2 regions of the Flintibacter sp. HCN-6482 genome follow, and region 1 is predicted to be linked to the other one. Evidence: riboswitches for the same ligand, from Rfam matches in the RefSeq annotation. Region 1 holds a riboswitch; the other holds the start of a gene.

Region 1 (6,732 bases):
GAGTGGAATAGATGAAAACCGCGGCTGGGACGGGGAGGCCCTGTGTACTTGAAGCAAAAACGGTAAACGGACCCCATCTTCAAAAGGGACGGCCCTTGGGCCGTCCCTTAAAATTTTTTGGGAGATTCTCAACATTTTCCCCAGCCAGATTGTGTGATAAGCAGAGAGACAAAAAGGGAGGTGTCTTGTTTGGAACATAGCCAGAGCGGGGAGAAGATGGCCGCCCTCTACCGCCGATATGTGACCATGGTCTATCAGATCTGTCTGATGCTGATGAAAAATGTACCCGACGCAGAGGACGCCACCCAGACGGTCTTTCGAAAAGCGATGGAGCATGAGGGCCTCTTCCGTGATCCGGAGCATGAAAAGGCCTGGCTTATCGTTACCGCCCGGAACGAGTGCAAAAACCAGCTCAAGCACTGGTGGAGGACAAAGAGGGCGGGAGAAGAGATACTTCAGAACCTGACCTGGGAGCAGCCGTCGGACGGGGAGCTGTGGGATCTGATCCTTACCCTACCGGAGAAATACCGGATGGTGCTGTATCTCCACTACTACCAGGGTTACACCGCGCTGGAAACAGCGGAGATCTTGGGGAAGAACCCATCCACCATTCGTACCTGGCTGGTTCAGGCGAGATGGAAACTGAAAGAAATTTTGGAGGTGGAAGAGTATGGACGAGGATAAGCTCAAGCGGGTGTTTGACCAGATAAAACCCACTCAAGAGCAGGAACGGGTTATGCTGGACCGCCTCCTGACAGGGCAGAAGGAGGTCAAACCTGTGAGTCGAATGAAGAAGATGCCCGCTGTACTGGTGGCCGCTGCCGTGCTCCTGCTGGCCTGTGCCTTTACAGTGGCTACGGGGTTGGATCAGAAATTTGCGGCGCTGTTTGGGGCAGGGGAGCAGGAGGCAAGGCTGATCAAAGACGGTGTGGTGCAGGTGGATCAAAGACACACCTATGAAAATGGATGGACGGTTGAAGTGGAACAAATGCTGGTGGACCGGTATACCTTGGCGGTCCTACTGGACGTGATCGCCCCAGAGGAGACTGCCTTATGGGGAGAGGATTATTCTATTCTGGCAACTTCCGATATTGAGCCTGAGTCGGAAGAGAATGGCGTGGGCGGCTGGGTGTCCGGCTCCATTGTTTTACCAGATGATGATCCGGGTGACCATCACATCTCGATTTTGTGGTATCGGGGACCGACCACCTATCTTCAGGCAGATGCTCAGACATTTCTGGGTGGGGAATTTACGATTACTCCGTTGCGCTTGGTTGAAAAGACCACCTTTGAGAACTTGGCTGACTTTTCTCAGGAGCGGCATGACTTTTGTGTGAAACTGCCTGACCAGGACAGCGGACGACAATATGAGGCCGGGCTTCCCATTCAGGTGGGAGAAGACAATATGGTCCTGCAGTCGCTGTATGTTTCGCCCATCAGTGTTGCCTTTATGATTCAAGGAGAGGAAAACGATTTCCGTATGTGGGGGCCAGCGGCGTTTTCCGAAATACAAAGTACTACCGTTCTGAATCTGTTGGACGGCCAAACCGCATCTGTGGGCCGCGCAGTGAGCCAGAGCTATAATCCAGATACTGGGATGGGAGAATTTGTGTTCCAACTGAATCAGATTGTGGACCCGGATGAGGTGACATCCCTTACCATCTTAGGCCAGACCTTCTCTCTGGGAGGGCTGCTCCCGGTGGAGGAATAAAAACCTTGGCAATTCTGGCAAAAGGGGGTACAATGGTCTTACTAACAAACAAAGGAGGTTTCCCAATGTCTGACTGTCTGTTTTGTAAGATCGCGGAGGGGCAGATCCCGTCCAACAAAGTCTACGAGGACGAGGTATGCTTTGCCTTCCATGACATCGATCCCCAGGCGCCCACCCACTTTTTGGTTATCCCCAAGGCCCATATCGGATCTGTGGCCGAGGTGACAGAGGACAACGCCGCCGTAGTGGCCCATATTTTCGCAGTCATCTCCAAAGTGACCAAGGAGCTGGGCCTGGACAGCTACCGTGTGGTGTCCAATATTGGGGAGCAGGCGGGCCAGTCTGTCCCCCATCTCCATTTCCATGTTCTGTCTGGCCGGGATATGACCTGGCCTCCAGGCTGAGGAAGAAGGGGATGGTACCGAATGATCCCGCCATCCTCCTCAGCTTCCTGAATACCCGGCTTAGGGATGACGGCTGCACCCTGGAGGAGCTGTGCGCGCAGCTGGATGTAGAGCAGAGCGGGGTGGAGGATAAGCTGGCTGCCATAGGCTACACCTACCATAGAGAGCGCAACCAATTCCTTTGATAGAGGAGGTCGGAAAAAAGGGTTGACAAGAGAGTTAGGATGTGCTAACCTATACGTGGTTAGAGAGAGCTAACTCTCATCCTCCTTACACCTCCCTACTTTCACTTTTCCTGACTGAGGGCGCGCTCTGACCACCAGACGCTTGGGCGGGGCAGGCAATACCGCCGGGCAGACCGGGGCCGTGGATCATTCCACGGCTCCGGTTTTTCTTTCTGTATCAGAAAAAGGAAGATACCCCTTTCCATACTGGGTGAACTGTGATATAATCCTCATAGCTTTTTAGTTATGGGGTGTGCTGTTTATGTTCGTCAAGAATCCGGAATATTTTATGGCCATCGTCAAGGAGCGGAGCATCTCCAAAGCGGCGGAGCGGCTCTATCTCTCCCAACCCTATCTCAGCCAGTATCTGGCCAAGCTGGAGTCCAATCTGGGGGCCGTGTTGCTGGACCGTTCCCACTCGCCCCTGAAGCTGACGCCGGCAGGGGAGGTGTTCCATGCCTATCTGGAGCGCCAGAGTTATTTGGACCGGCAGCTGGTCAGCGACCTGCGGGATCTGCAGAACGAGAAGCGGCCTGTCCTCCACATCGGCGTATCCCCTTGGCGCGGCTCCACCCTTCTGCCCGATGTGCTGCCCCTGTTCACCAAGCAATACTCCGACGTCCAGGTGGTCCTCCATGAGGCGCCGGTGCCCGAACTGGGGGATCTGGCAGCGGGCAGTGTCACGGACTTCTGCATCATGCACATCCCTGGGGATCTGACGGAGCTGACCTATGAACTGGTCATGCGGGAGCATATCTTCCTTTTGGCCCACCGGGACCACCCCCTGGTCCGGGGGCTCACCAGTACCTACGACGACCCCATACCCTTCCCCGACCTGCGGCAGCTGGAGCGGGAGCGTATCGTGATGCTGCCCCCGGACTGGCGGCTGTCCAAGCTGCTCCACAATACCTTCTCCGTCCATAACGTGGAGCCCCAGAATATTTTGGTGACCACCAACAACACCACAGCCATCAATCTGGTGGCGGAAAACATGGGCTTCGCCTTTTTACAGGAGAGCGGCATCTCTCGCACCCCATATCTGGACCGGCTGGCCTGCTTTACCATCGGAGAGCCGCCACTGACCTGCCCCATGGCGGTGGTCTACAAGAAAAATGGATTCCTGTCACCGGCGGCCAGAACGTTTATCGACCTGATCAAGGAGTATTACAGCCGCTTTGACCGTCCCGCCAACCTTTGAACAAATATCGGGCCTGATTTTCAGCAAAAGGGACGGAGAGAAACCACACCGCCCCCCTTGACGAGGGAGGAGGCCTATGCTAAACTGAATCCAAGCCCTGCGACTGACGGAAGTGGAGTGACCACGTGGAACAGGGCCCGGCGTGTGAAACGCCATATTGCCGACCGTCTGGGCGCACTATTGCTTAGTGCGCCCTTTTATTTTTGCGGGCGCAACAGGAAGGAGTTATGGAAGATGAAGACTGACATCGAGATCGCCCAGGCCGCGGAGATGCTTCCAATTGGCCAGGTGGCCCACAAGGCGGGGGTCAGCGAGGAACTGCTGGAATACTATGGGCGCTATAAGGCTAAAATCGACATCACCCCCCTGCGGGACAAGGCCCGGAAGGGCAAGCTGATCCTGGTCACCGCTATCAATCCGACCCCCGCCGGAGAGGGCAAGACCACCACCTCCGTTGGGCTGGCTGACGCGCTGAAAAAGCTGGACAAGAACGTAATCCTGGCCCTGCGGGAGCCCTCCCTTGGCCCTGTGTTCGGCGTCAAGGGCGGCGCCGCCGGTGGTGGTTACGCCCAGGTGGTGCCTATGGAGGATATCAACCTCCACTTCACCGGCGACTTCCACGCTATCGGAGCGGCCAATAACCTTCTGGCCGCCATGTTGGACAACCATATCCAGCAGGGTAACGAACTGGGCATCGACGTGAAGAAGATCACCTGGCGCCGCTGTGTGGATATGAACGACCGGCAGTTGCGAAATATCGTGGACGGTCTGGGCGGCCGGATGCAGGGCGTCCCGCGAGAGGACGGCTTTGATATCACGGTGGCCAGCGAGATCATGGCGGTCCTGTGTCTGGCCACCGGCCTGAAGGATTTGAAGGAGCGGCTGGCTCGTATCATCGTGGGCTACACCTATGACGACCGGCCGGTGACCGCCGCCGACCTGAAGGCCCAGGGAGCCATGGCCGCCCTGCTGAAGGACGCCATCAAGCCCAATCTGGTCCAGACGCTGGAGAACACTCCCGCCTTTGTCCACGGCGGCCCCTTTGCCAACATCGCCCACGGCTGCAACTCCGTCTCCGCCACTGACACCGCCCTGAAGCTGGCCGACTATGTGGTCACCGAGGCGGGCTTCGGAGCTGACCTGGGTGCGGAGAAGTTTCTGGACATCAAATGCCGGGCCGCCGGACTGACCCCGGACGCGGTGGTCATCGTGGCCACGGTCAAGGCGCTGAAGTACAACGGCGGTGTGCCCAAGGCCCAGTTGGGAGAGGAAAACCTGGAGGCGTTGGAGCGGGGCCTGCCCAACCTGCTCAAGCATGTGGAGAATATCACCCAGGTCTTCGGTTTGCCCTGTGTGGTGGCCATCAACCGCTTTGTCAACGACACCGACAGAGAACTGGACCTGATCCGCTCCAAGTGTAAAGAACTGGGGGTCAATGTGGCCTTGTCCGAAGTGTGGGGCAGAGGGGGCGAGGGCGGTATCCAACTGGCCCAGGAGGTGCTCCGCCTGTGTGAGCAGCCCAAGAAGTTTACCTACGCCTATGAGTTAGATCAGCCTTTAAAGAGCAAGATCGAGGCTGTGGTGAAAAAGATATATGGGGGCGTGGGCGTGAGCTATTCCGATGCCGCATCCAAGGAGCTGGAGCGGCTGGAGAGGATGGGCATGGGCGGCCTGCCCGTGTGCATGGCCAAGACCCAGTATTCCCTCACCGATGACCAGACCAGGCTGGGCCGCCCCGAGGGCTTTACCATTACGGTGTCCAAGGTGAAGGTGTCCGCGGGCGCCGGCTTTGTGGTGGTCCAGACTGGGGATATTATGACTATGCCCGGCCTGCCCAAGGTACCCTCCGCGGAAAAGATCGACGTGGATGAGAACGGAGTAATCTCCGGCCTGTTCTGAGGGGGGCACATGGATAACCATTTCAATTCCCCCGCCCAGGTGACGGCGCTCTACGCCGCCGCTGGGGCGGAGAAGGCCGGAAAGCCAGCCTCTGTCCTGATTCTGCTGGGCATCCTGGCTGGGGCCTTGATCGCCATGGGCAGCGCCGCCACTAACACGGCCTCCTATGGCATCCAGGGCACCTGGACCGCCCGGACGGTGTGTGGCCTGCTGTTCCCCTTCGGGCTGGGAATGGTGATAGCCACCGGGGCGGAGCTCTTTACCGGCAACTGCCTGATCACCATTTCTCTGCTGGATGGGCGCTGCTCCTGGCGGGGGATGTTGCGGAATTGGAGCATCGTCTACCTGTCTAATTTTGCCGGAGCCCTGCTGGTGGCGGCGGGCTGCGCTTGGTTCGGTCAGTTCGACTACTCCGGCGGGCAGTTGGCCCTGTTCACAATGAGAATGGCGGCCGCCAAGTGTGCCATCCCCTTCCAGAATGGGGTGGTGCTGGGCTTCTTCTGTAACCTTCTGGTCTGCCTGGGCGTGGTCATGGCCATGTCGGGCAGGGACACAGCCAGCCGCCTGATGGGGGCATTTCTTCCGGTATGTTACTTTGTCCTGTGCGGCTTTGAGCACTGCGTTGCCAATATGTACTATATTGCCGCTGGCCTTATGGCCAAGATGGTCCCGGCCTATGCCCAACTGGCGGCGGAGGCGGGGCTGGACCTGTCTGGATTGACGGTGGGGGGATTCCTGCTGGGAAACCTGCTCCCCGTCACGATTGGGAACGTCCTTGGCGGCGCGGGGCTGGGCGGCCTGCTGTGGTATTGCTACCGCCCGAAAAGCTGACGGTCTATTGGCATAGAAAACGGCTGTGGGAGATGATCGAGAGACCATCTCCCACAGCCGTTTTTTCGACCGGGCGTGGTCAGCCGGTTTTTTGAACTTTCACAGGTGCTTAGACGACCCTTTCTTCAGAATAAGCCCGGAGGACCGCTATCGACAGGCCCGTTCTCTGGCGGTTAAGTAGAGCAGTCCGCCCGCCTGATAGGCGACGAAGTCCCAGGGGTCGAAGACTGCCCCCGCTTTCCAAAGTGGGGCGAGAACCTCCCACACCAGCCCGCAGGCCAAAAGCAGGGGGACCGCGTGCTTTACCGAGCGAAGGGGGGCTAGCCTGCCCCAGCGCAAAAGGTAGTCAGCCCAGGCGCATATGGCTCCCCCGGCAAACAGGTCGTTGGCATAGCAGGACAGGAACCATCCTAAGTGTCCGTCTGAGTTGGGAATAAGAAGGCAGCGGTTGACGATATAAAATAC
Region 2 (6,732 bases), on a different contig from region 1:
CAGTGGGCTCCTTCCTCCGCCGCTATGGGGAGTACATCGCCGAGGGTGCCGACCTGCCCGCCTATGTGGAAACTACCTTTAAGAATGACGCCCTGGGCGATCCCCTGGTCACCAAGGACGGTCTGGTCGCTCTGGGTGTCATGACCGAGGAGCAGTACGACGCCATCAAGGAGGAGACTCAGAAGATCACCCAGATCGTGGCCGACGACCTGAAGGAGAAGGGCATGGTCCTGTACGACATCAAGTTCGAGTTCGGCTACGACGCGGACGGCAAGGTTATGCTCATCGACGAGGTGGCCTCCGGCAATATGCGGGTCTACAAGGACGGCAAGTACATCGATCCCATGACCCTGTCCAAGCTGTTCTTCGCCTAAATCGTGGACGTCGGTATCATTGGCGGGCAGGACGGCCCCACCGCCATTCTTATCAGCAGCAGCCCCATCGCGTTGCCTTTCATGCTGCTGATCCTTGCGGGACTGGTTGGAGCTGCCTGGTTTTTCCTGCACAAACGCAAAAAGTAAGGAGCAAATAAATGGGTGGTTTTTTTGGGGCCGTTTCCAAGCGGGACGTGACCCTTGATATCTTTTTCGGAGTGGACTACCACTCCCATCTGGGTACCCGCCGGGGCGGTATGTTGATCCATGACCCCCAGGACGGATTCCAGCGCCAGATCCACTCCATCGAGAACACCCCCTTCCGCACCAAGTTCGAGAAGGATCTGTCTGACTTCCACGGTTGCAGCGGCATCGGCTGCATCAGCGATACCGATCCTCAGCCCCTGCTGGTCCGATCCCACTTAGGCCTGTACGCCATCACCACCGTGGGCATCATCAACAATGCCGAGGAGCTGATCCAGCAGTATTTCTCCGACCACGGACATCAGTTTATGGCCATGAGCTCCGGCAAGGTCAACGCTACCGAGCTGACCGCGGCCCTCATCAACCAGAAAGATGATCTGGTGTCCGGTATCCTCCACGCCCAGGACGAAATCAAGGGCTCCATGACCCTGCTCGTCCTCACCGACAAGGGGGAGATCATCGCCGCCCGGGACAAGTTGGGCCGGCTGCCGGTCCTGGTGGGCCAGAACCAGGAGGGCTGTTGTGTGTCCTTCGAGTCCTTCGCCTACCATAAGCTGGGTTATGCCGACGCCTATGAGCTGGGGCCGAGAGAGATCGTGCGTATTACGGCTGACGGGTATGAAACCCTGTCCCCCGCCGGCGAGGAGATGAAGATCTGCGCCTTTTTGTGGACCTACTACGGCTACCCCAACTCCAACTATGAGGGGAAAAATGTGGAGGTCATGCGCTATCAGAATGGCGAGATTATGGCCCGGGATGAGGTTCTCCACGGTCTTCTCCCCAAGGTGGACTATGTGGCCGGTGTGCCCGACTCCGGCGTGCCCCACGCCATCGGCTATGCCAACCGCAGCGGCAAGCCATTTGCCCGCCCCTTTGTCAAGTATACCCCCACCTGGCCCCGTTCCTTTATGCCCACCAACCAGGACGTTCGGAATCAGGTGGCCAAGATGAAGCAGATTCCGGTACCCGAGCTCATTGAGGGCAAGAAACTGCTCTTCGTGGACGACTCCATCGTCCGGGGAACCCAGCTCCGGGAAACGGTGGAATTTCTCTATGAGTCCGGGGCGGAGGAGGTCCATATGCGCTCCGCCTGCCCCCCCATTATGTACAGCTGCAAATACCTCAACTTCTCCCGTGGCAACTCGGACATGGACCTGTTGGCCCGCCGTACGGTCCAGGAGCTGGAGGGGGACGAGGGCCAGCTCCACCTGGAGGAGTACTCTGACGCCCGCACTGAACGAGGCCAGTGCATGCTCAAGGCCATCTGTGAGAAGCTCGGTTTTGACTCTCTCGGCTACCAGTCTCTGGATGGCCTGCTGGAGGCCATCGGTCTGGACCGGGACAAGGTGTGTACTTACTGCTGGAGCGGCAAAGAATAGGCGTCAGCACGCCATCCCAACCGGAATGTGAAGTCAGAATGGCTCCGGTCCTGCCGGGCTGAACTCCACTGTTCCGTCTGGGGCGCAGTCCACAATTCCTGACTTTTAAGTTCTAATTTGATCTGGAGGTCTGAAGATGAAAAACTCCCACTCCGCTTCCTATGCCGCCGCCGGCGTAGACGTCACCGCTGGCTATGAGGCTGTTCAGCGCATCAAGCCTATGGTGGAATCCACTTATATTCCCGGTGTCATGGGTACTCTGGGCGGCTTCGGCGGTATGTTTGCCCCCGACATGGCCGGCATGAAAAAACCAGTGCTGGTGTCTGGCACCGACGGCGTGGGCACCAAACTGCGGCTGGCCATGCTGCTGAACAAGCACGACACCATCGGCATCGACTGCGTGGCTATGTGCGTCAACGACATCATCTGCGGCGGCGCCTCTCCCCTGTTTTTCCTGGACTACATCGCCTGTGGCCGGAATGATCCCGCCCGTATTGCCGAGATCGTCGCCGGCATCGCCGAGGGCTGCCGCCAGTCTGAGTGCGCCCTGGTGGGCGGCGAGACCGCTGAACACCCCGGCGTCATGCCCGACGAGGACTATGACCTGGCCGGCTTCTCTGTGGGCATCGTGGACGAGGAAAATATCATTGACGGCAAGCGCCTATCCACCGGCGACGTACTCATCGGACTTGGCTCCACCGGCGTCCACTCCAACGGGTTCTCTCTGGTCCGCAAGGCTCTGGATGTGGAGCACACTGACCTGACCTCCCCCATGGAGGAGCTGGGCGGCCGGAGCCTGGGCGAGACTTTGTTGGCCCCCACCCGCATCTATGTCAAGGCGGTCAAGGCTCTGCTGAAGGCCGGAGTAGATATTCACGCCATCAGTCATATTACCGGCGGCGGGTTCTACGAGAACGTGCCCCGAATGATGACAGACGGCCTCACCGCCCGCATTAATCTCAAGACCTTCCCCAAGCTGCCCATCTTTGATCTGATCCAGCGGAAGGGAAACATCCCGGAGCGGGATATGTACAACACCTTCAACATGGGCCTGGGCATGATCCTGGCCATCCCCGCTGTTCAGGCGGAGCGGGCTCTCTCCACTCTGACGGATGCGGGCGAGAATGCCTATCAGGTCGGCTCTGTGGTTTCTGGCAGCGACGGTGTGGAGTTAGTCAAATGAAAAATATCGCGGTTTTGGTATCCGGGGGCGGCACCAATCTCCAGGCCCTCATCGACGCCCAGGGGCGGGGTGAGCTGATCAACGGTCGAATCACCGCTGTCATTTCCTCCACCCCCAGCGCCTATGCCCTGGAGCGGGCCAAGGCCGCCGGCATCCCCGGCTATGTGGCGGCCCGAAAGGACTACCCCTCCAGCCAGGCCATGACTGCGGCCCTGGTAGACAAGCTGAAGGGATTGGATATCGACCTGGTGGTATTGGCCGGCTTTATGGTCATTCTGACTGGCGAGATGGTCCGCGCCTTCCCCAACGCCATCCTCAATGTCCATCCCGCCCTCATCCCTTCCTTCGCCGGCCCAGGGTGCTACGGCCTCCATGTCCATGAGAAGGCCCTGGAGTATGGGGTCAAGCTGTCCGGCGCCACTGTCCACTTTGTCAGTGAGGAGTGCGATGGCGGCCCCATCGTCTCTCAAAAGGCGGTGGAGGTCCTCCCCGACGACACGCCGGAGGTACTCCAGCGGCGCATCATGGAGCAGTGCGAGTGGCAGCTGCTCCCCCAAGCCGTGTCCCTGTTCTGTCAGGACCGGCTAAAGGTGGAGGGGCGGACCGTCCGTGTTTTGGAGCATCCAGAACACGGAACGCGGAACGCAGAATGAATTTGCTTTTCTTACCCTTTTTTGCTACAATGTAACTGTGCGATATGACTGACGGTAAGTGGAAATGACCACGGGGAGTATCGCGTAATACAAGGCCGACCGTCTGGGCGCACCAATTCACAGAACTGGTGCGCCCTTTTTTTACAACAAAGGAGGAATACTGTGAAGACACATGATCTGAAGGAGATCCTTTCCAACCATCCCTATCCTGGCCGCGGCATCGTCCTGGGCCGCACCGCCGACAACAGCAAGGCCGCCATCGCCTATTTCATTATGGGCCGCAGTGAGAACAGCCGCAACCGGGTTTTTGAGGAAACCGAGGACGGCATCCGCACCAAGGCATTTGACGAGAGCAAGATGGTGGACCCCTCTCTCATTATCTACCATCCTGTGAGGGTGGTAAACGGGGCCACCGTAGTCACTAACGGGGACCAGACCGACACCATCCAGCGGTTCCTTCTGGATGGCAAGAGCTATATCGAGGCCCTTCGCACCCGCTGCTTTGAGCCCGATCCCCCCAACTACACCCCCCGCATCTCTGGTGTGGTGGAGGCCGACGGCAGTTATCAGCTATCCATCCTGAAGTCGGCTGACGGTGATCCCAGCTGCAACCACCGCTACTTCTATGAGTACGACGCCCCTGTGGCCGGCACCGGCCACTTCATCCACACCTATCAGGAGAACCTGGACCCTCTGCCCTCCTTCGAGGGCGAGCCCCGGAAGGTGGCCATCGAGGCCCCGGACGCTCAGACCTGGGCGGAAGAGCTCTGGGCCAACCTGAACCACGACAATAAAGTATCCCTGTTCGTCCAGTACATCGACCTGGCCAGCGGCGCCAGGGAGACCGTCATCATCAACAAGCATGGCTGAACACCGCCAGAAAGGAAGTACGCTCACATGAATGAACTGGAACTGAAATACGGCTGCAACCCCAACCAGAAGCCCGCCCGCATCTTTATGGAGCAGGGCGATCTGCCCCTCAAGGTGCTCAATGGCAAGCCGGGCTATATCAACTTTATGGATGCTCTCAACTCCTGGCAGTTGGTGAAGGCTCTGAAGAAAGCCACCGGCCTGCCCGCCGCCGCCTCCTTCAAGCACGTCTCTCCCGCCGGAGCCGCCCTGGGCCTGCCCCTGTCCGATACCGAGCGGCACATCTATTTCGCTCCAGAAGGGGACCTGTCCCCTATCGCCTGCGCCTATATCCGGGCCCGAGGTGCCGACCGGCTGTGCTCCTTCGGGGACTGGGCCGCCCTGTCTGATGTGTGTGACGGAGACACCGCCCGCTTCCTGGCCGCCGAGGTGTCCGACGGCGTCATCGCCCCCGGCTATACTGATGAAGCCCTGGAGATCCTGAAAATGAAACGCAAGGGCAGCTATAATGTGGTTCAGATCGACCCGGAGTACCAGCCCGCCCCTATTGAGCGCCGCAACATTTTCGGTATCACCTTTGAGCAGGGCTATAACGACCTGGATATCAGCGAGGAGATGCTCTCTAACCTGGTCACCGCAAACAAGGAGCTGTCCCAGCAGGCCAAAAACGATATGCTCCTGTCCCTCATCACTTTGAAGTACACCCAGTCCAACTCCGTGTGCTATGTCAAGGATGGCATGACCATCGGTGTAGGTGCCGGCCAGCAGAGCCGCATCCACTGCACCCGTCTGGCGGGCAACAAGGCGGATATCTGGTGGCTGCGTCAGCACCCCAAGGTTTTGGGGCTGCAGTTCGTAGACCACATCCGCCGCCCTGACCGGGATAACGCCATCGACATCTATATCTCCGACGAGCACGACGACGTGCTGGCCGAAGGCGTGTGGCAGAACACCTTCAAAGTGAAGCCCGATGTGTTGACAGAGCAGGAAAAGAAAGATTGGATCGCCCAGATGTCCGGCGTCACCGTGGGCTCCGACGCCTTCTTCCCCTTCGGGGACAACGTGGAGCGGGCCAGGAAGTCCGGCGTGCAGTACATTGCCCAGCCCGGCGGTTCCATCCGGGACGATCAGGTCATCGCCACGGCGGACAAGTACGGCATGGTCATGGCATTTACCGGAATCAGACTGTTCCACCATTAAGCACTTTCAGTGGGGGCTTTGCCCCTCTGGATACGGCGGCGGTTCTTAAGGGGTCCGCCGCCGATACCCCCCTTGCCTTTTCAATGAAAAAGATGCTTTTTACCGCCACACGGCCAGGGGGCATAGTGTCCTGCGGCAAAATAAATTCGCCTTCGGGCAGCATTAATATCCTTTCTGCCTTTGGTAGAAACTCCGCTAAACTGGATGGTCTATGGCCGCCCGTATGAAAGGAGCATATTATGAAAGTTTTAGTCGTCGGCGGAGGCGGGCGTGAGCACGCCATCTGCTGGAAGCTGGCCCAGAGCCCTAGGGTCACGGAGTTATACTGCGCCCCCGGCAACGGTGGCATCGCCCAGGTGGCCAAGTGTGTCCCCATCAAAGCCACCGATGTGGAGGGCATGGTCCAATGGGCCAGGGAGAACGCCATGGACTTTGTCATGGTGGCCCCGGATGACCCCCTGGCCCTGGGTATGGTAGACGCCCTGGAGGCGGCGGGCATCCGCGCCTTTGGCCCCCGTGCCAACGCCGCCATCATCGAGGCCAGCAAGGCCTTTTCCAAAGGGCTAATGAAGAAGTACCACATCCCCACCGCCAAATATGAGACCTTTACCGACTTAGACAACGCCCTGTCCTATATTCGGGCGCAGGGGGCTCCCATCGTAGTCAAGGCCGACGGCCTGGCTCTGGGCAAGGGGGTAGTGGTGGCCGCCACTGTGGAGGAGGCCGAGGCCGCCGTCCGAGACATGATGGAGGGCAGAAAGTTCGGTGACTCCGGCTCCACTGTGGTCATCGAGGAGTGTATGGTAGGCCCTGAGGTGACTGTGCTGGCCTTCTGTGACGGGGAGCACCTGGTCCCCATGCTGTCCAGC

The links. A riboswitch is a leader RNA that binds a small molecule or an ion and turns the genes downstream of it on or off. The one in region 1 is predicted to bind ZMP and ZTP.
Region 2: linked by a shared signal. The riboswitch ahead of WKS99_RS05230 (IMP cyclohydrolase) and the one ahead of WKS99_RS00900 (formate--tetrahydrofolate ligase) in region 1 are both predicted to bind ZMP and ZTP.

The regions. Positions count from the first base shown of each region.
Region 1 is NZ_JBBKBK010000001.1:185,840-192,571, reverse strand. Features, by position in the region: gene WKS99_RS00925 (RNA polymerase sigma factor) at 181-684, shown strand; gene WKS99_RS00920 (hypothetical protein) at 671-1,711, shown strand; gene WKS99_RS00915 (histidine triad nucleotide-binding protein) at 1,777-2,115, shown strand; gene WKS99_RS00910 (DUF4250 domain-containing protein) at 2,127-2,300, shown strand; gene WKS99_RS00905 (LysR family transcriptional regulator) at 2,602-3,537, shown strand; ZMP/ZTP riboswitch at 3,627-3,718, shown strand; gene WKS99_RS00900 (formate--tetrahydrofolate ligase) at 3,772-5,436, shown strand; gene WKS99_RS00895 (formate/nitrite transporter family protein) at 5,446-6,267, shown strand; gene WKS99_RS00890 (hypothetical protein) at 6,415-6,732, opposite strand, start outside.
Region 2 is NZ_JBBKBK010000002.1:49,928-56,659, reverse strand. Features, by position in the region: gene WKS99_RS05250 (phosphoribosylaminoimidazolesuccinocarboxamide synthase) at 1-374, shown strand, start outside; gene WKS99_RS05245 (amidophosphoribosyltransferase) at 533-1,957, shown strand; gene purM (phosphoribosylformylglycinamidine cyclo-ligase) at 2,094-3,140, shown strand; gene purN (phosphoribosylglycinamide formyltransferase) at 3,137-3,793, shown strand; ZMP/ZTP riboswitch at 3,828-3,909, shown strand; gene WKS99_RS05230 (IMP cyclohydrolase) at 3,956-4,663, shown strand; gene WKS99_RS05225 (phosphoribosylaminoimidazolecarboxamide formyltransferase) at 4,691-5,863, shown strand; gene purD (phosphoribosylamine--glycine ligase) at 6,103-6,732, shown strand, end outside.